2 regions of the Cronobacter dublinensis subsp. dublinensis LMG 23823 genome follow, and region 2 is predicted to be linked to the other one. Evidence: predicted binding sites of a transcription regulator. Region 2 holds the regulator's gene; the other holds the start of a gene.

Region 1 (2,392 bases), 1.5 Mb from region 2:
GCTCGCGCAGCCGGTCAACTAAGCGCAGCACCTGGTCGGGGTTGCGGTATTCATCGACAAAACGCATCAGCGGTTCTCCTCGCCATACAGCAGCGCGCCGACATCCGGCTCCACGTCAAACATGTTTTGCAGCGCCTCTAACGTGTCGCGCGCGTCGCGCTCGTTAATCAGGCTCATGGCGAAGCCGACATGCACCAGCACCCACTGGCCGAGCCGCGGCATGCCCGCCTCGTCATGCGTGCCGACCAGCGTCAGATCCACCTCGCGCGTGACGCCGCAGACCTCGACGCGCGCGAGGTTGCCGGTGAGCAGCTCGCAGACCTGCCCCGGAATGCCTATGCACATCGCTGTTCCTCCAGCCAGGCAAGCCAGGCGCTCATGCCGTCGCCACGGGTGGCGGAAACCAGCAGGATGGTGATATCCGGGTTGACCTCACGCGCGTACGCCATGCATTTCTCAACGTCGAAATTCAGGTACGGCAGCAGATCAATTTTGTTAAGCAGCATCAGCGAGGCGGCGGCGAACATGTGCGGGTATTTGAGCGGCTTGTCTTCGCCTTCCGTTACCGAGAGCACCGCCACCTTGTGGCGCTCGCCGAGATCAAACCCGGCCGGGCAGACGAGATTGCCGACGTTTTCGATAAACAGCACGCCGTTATCCTCAAGCGGCAGGCGCGTCATCGCGTCCTGCACCATCTGCGCGTCCAGATGACAGCCTTTGCCGGTATTGACCTGGATGGCCGGGGTGCCGGTGGCGCGAATGCGCTCGGCGTCGTTCACCGTCTGCTGATCGCCTTCGATAACCGCGCAGGCCGTGGTGCCCCGCAGGCGTTTGAGCGTTTCCGTCAGCAGCGTGGTTTTGCCGGAGCCAGGGCTGGAGACCAGGTTTAGCGCCAGCTGCCCGCGCGCGGCGAGGCGCTGGCGGTTGCGCTGCGCTATCTGATTGTTTTTATCCAGCACGTTGATTTCAATCTCGACCATTTTTCGCTGGCTTAAGCCGGGCGCGTGGGTGCCCGCCTCGCCATGACCGTAATCCAGATCCCCCTGCGGGGCGACCGCGGGCGTAAACGCGCTGAGGTTAACCGTGGTGATGGGGGCGACCAGGTGCGGGGCGGCGGCGAAGGGGGCTTTGCGAAACGGCGAGTGCGGGTCGCGCTCATCGCCTTCTATATAGAGGTTGCCGTGCTGGCAACCGCAGGTTGTACACATTTTCTACTCCTGTTCTATTTCCAGACGCTTGATTTGCACGCTGTCATCGGCGTCGATACGCAGATCCGCGTGGTGGCAATGCGGGCAGCGGCGAACCAGCGTCGTCAGCAGTTGCACGTCACGCTGACAGTGGAGACACCAGCACTGCGCCTCCTGCTGGCTGAGATGAAGCGCGCAGCCTTCGGCGCGGGTGTCACGGCAGGCCAGTTCAAAACAAAATTCCAGCGCGCCGCGCTCGACGCACGAGAACGCGCCGATCTCCAGCCACACGCCGGTAACCCTGCGCGCATTGAGCTGCTGCGCCTGCTGTTCGATGATTTCTACTGCCCGCTGGCAGAGTGTGAGTTCATGCATAACGCCTCCGATACGATGCGCTCAGTAATGCAATAAGAGTGCCAGTGCGGATAACGACGGACGGCGGGCTGTCGTCATGGGTGTCGAGGCTGTCGAAATGACATGTCGTGACAGCGTGCGTGAGGTGACGTTTTGAAATAAATCTTTTAAATACAGCAAGATAAAAAATGGCATGGTTCCTGCTAAACAGCGGTATCTCTGTTAAATGAGCGAGAAACCATGATCCTTTCCGAATTAAGCCAGAAGGCGGAATTTATCGCCGACCGCCACCGCTGTTTACAGGCGCACTGGCACACCTACTGCAACACGCTGGTCCAGGCGATCACGCTGTCGCGCCAGAAACTGCACCATTCGCTCGGCTGCGAGCCGCAGAACGGGCTCTGCTTCTTTCTGTTTGAGCATTTTGCTATTCGCGTGGAGCAGGCCGAGGGCTTTCACTGCCGCACGATCAACTACCTGATAGCCCGCCGCGACGGGCGCGATGAGACGCTGCTCGCCACCGCGCAGCTTGACACGCAGGGACGGCTTGATGGCGCGGTGGATATTCGCGACCGCGAAAAAGTGCTGGCGCACTATCTGGACCAAATCGGCGCAGTCTATGACGGGCTTTACGACGCGGTACAACACGACGCGCCGCTGCGCATCAGCGACATCCTGGCGGCCCGCGATGCGTCGTCACATTAACAGGACGACATGTCGGGACTGTCGAAATCGCCCGTCATCGTCACTTTTCGTCAAAAATGACTATCACCTGAGGAACCGCTGGTGAACCGTTTTATCATTGCCGACTCCACGCTCTGCATCGGCTGCCACACCTGCGAGGCCGCCTG
Region 2 (2,392 bases):
GTACGCCGCTACGGGTGCATTCCTGGTTTAATACATTGCTCAATGGCAGAGCGGAATCATTATTCATCATAATTTCACCTAAGCGTTTTCTGGTGCGACGGCCCGCCAGACGGGCCGGGCCGTCGATGTCCCAGCGAAACGCCCGGACAATTAATGTTGTTTCAGTTTATCTTTGTGTTTAGTGAGCTGCCGCGCCAGTTTATCAATCAAACCGTCGATGGCGGCGTACATATCCTGGCCTTCCGAACTGGCATGCAGCTCCCCGCCGTTCACATGCAGGGTGGCGTCGGCGATTTGCGTCACCTTTTCCACCTTCAGCACAATATAGACCTGATTAATCCTTTCGAAATACTGCTCCAGCTTGGCGAATTTCGTGGTGACAAACTCGCGCAGCGCTTCAGTGATTTCGACGTTATGTCCTGTGATGTTGAGCTGCATAGTGTCTTCCTTATCGGTTGGGTCAGACCAGCTGTTTGCGCTGGTTTGACGGCGGTATGGATAAAGACTCTCGATACTTCGCAACGGTACGGCGGGCCACCATGATCCCCTGATCGGACAGCATAGATGTCAGTTTGCTGTCGCTTAAGGGTTTCGCGGGGTTTTCCGCTGCAATCAACTTCTTCACCAGCGCCCGGATAGCCGTGGACGAGGCTTCGCCGCCGCCCTCGGTGTTCACGTGGCTTGAGAAGAAATACTTTAATTCGAAAATGCCGCGCGGGCTGTGCAGATATTTTTGCGTGGTGACGCGGGAGATGGTGGATTCATGCATCTCAACCGCCTGCGCGATATCCGCCAGCACCATCGGCTTCATAAACTCTTCGCCCTGCTCGAAGAACGCCTGCTGCTGTTCAACGATGCAGCGGCTGACGCGCAGCAGCGTGTCGTTACGGCTCTCCAGGCTTTTAATCAGCCATTTCGCCTCTTGCAGGTTGCTGCGGATGAACTGGTTGTCGGATTCGTTACGCGCGCTGTTGGACATCGCGGCGTACTGCTGATTGATTTTGAGCCGGGGAATGCTGTCGGAATTCAACTCCACCACCCAGCGGCCGTTATGCTTGCGCACTAACACGTCCGGGATGACATATTCCGGCTCGCCGGTCTGGATCGACTGGCCGGGACGCGGATCGAGCGACTGGATCAAATTGACCGCTTCTTTCAGCACATCTTCCTTCAGGCGCGTGACGCGCATCAGGCTGCGAAAGTCGTGATTGGCCAGCAGATCGAGGTGATCGCTGACTATCTGCCGCGCCTGCGCGAGAAAAGGCGTGTCGGCGCTGAACTGCGAAAGCTGGATCAACAGGCAGTCGCGCAGATCGCGGGCGGCGACGCCGACTGGATCGAAACGCTGCACGCGCTTGAGCACGGCTTCAATCTCTTCCGGGCCGATGTCGTCATCGTTATCGCCCATACCGTCGAGAATATCCTGCACCGAAACGGTGAGGTAGCCGGTGTCGTCCACCGCGTCGACAATCGCCGTGGCAATGGCGCGATCGGTGTCGGAAAAGGGCGTCAGCTGCACCTGCCACATCAGGTAGTCCTGAAGGCTCTGGGTGGTTTCGCCCTGATAGACCGGCAGTTCGTCGTCGATGTAGTCGGTGCCGGTGCCTGACGGCGTGCCGGCGGTGTAGATTTCGTCCCAGCTGGCGTCAAGCGGCAGCTCGTCCGGCATCTCTTTTTGCTCCAGCGCTTCGGCGGTATCGAGCCCTTCGCTGTCCGGTGTTTCCTGAGTGGCAATTTCGTCGTGAATGTCGGTTTGCTCAAGCAGGGGATTATTTTCCAGCGCCTGTTGCAACTCCTGCTGGAGCTCCAGCGTGGAGAGCTGCAACAAGCGAATGGCCTGCTGCAACTGCGGCGTCATGGCGAGCTGTTGGCTAAGCCTTAGTTGCAAACCTTGCTTCATATTCAGGGCAAAAATCCTCAGGTGTAAACGTCAAAAAGACCTGTTGCGGCGGGGCGCGCAGGGAGGCGCGCCGTTTCTGCCTGTTGCTCTACCCTATCAGAGTCTGAACTCTTCCCCAAGATATACGCGTTTAACCTGTTCATCCTGCAGAATATCGTCGGGGGTGCCGTGGGCGATAAGATGCCCCTGACTAACGATATAGGCGCGCTCGCACACCGCCAGCGTTTCACGTACGTTATGGTCGGTAATGAGTACGCCAAGGCCGCTGTCGCGCAGATGCTCGATAATGCGTTTGATATCGATAACCGAAATCGGGTCGACGCCCGCAAAAGGTTCGTCAAGCAGGATGAATTTCGGGTTCGCCGCCAGCGCGCGGGCGATCTCCACACGACGACGTTCGCCGCCGGAGAGCGACTGGCCGAGGCTGTCGCGCAGGTGGTCGATGTGAAACTCTTCCATCAGCTCTTTGGCGCGGTCTTCGCGCTGCTCGGT

What was found. Region 2 encodes sigma-54, which starts transcription at its own class of promoters, with help from an activator protein. Its sites were predicted from a motif close to GTTGGCACANNTTTCGCTNT; they were not measured.
Region 1: hypA (hydrogenase maturation nickel metallochaperone HypA) is a predicted target of sigma-54. The motif match lies at 1,589-1,608, and genes of this name have one in related genera.

The regions. Positions count from the first base shown of each region.
Region 1 is NZ_CP012266.1:1,924,052-1,926,443, forward strand. Features, by position in the region: gene hypD (hydrogenase formation protein HypD) at 1-67, opposite strand, end outside; gene AFK67_RS08790 (HypC/HybG/HupF family hydrogenase formation chaperone) at 67-345, opposite strand; gene hypB (hydrogenase nickel incorporation protein HypB) at 336-1,208, opposite strand; gene hypA (hydrogenase maturation nickel metallochaperone HypA) at 1,212-1,562, opposite strand; gene hycA (formate hydrogenlyase regulator HycA) at 1,782-2,246, shown strand; gene AFK67_RS08810 (4Fe-4S dicluster domain-containing protein) at 2,328-2,392, shown strand, end outside.
Region 2 is NZ_CP012266.1:451,285-453,676, forward strand. Features, by position in the region: gene ptsN (PTS IIA-like nitrogen regulatory protein PtsN) at 1-70, opposite strand, end outside; gene hpf (ribosome hibernation promoting factor) at 151-438, opposite strand; gene rpoN (RNA polymerase factor sigma-54) at 461-1,900, opposite strand; gene lptB (LPS export ABC transporter ATP-binding protein) at 1,997-2,392, opposite strand, start outside.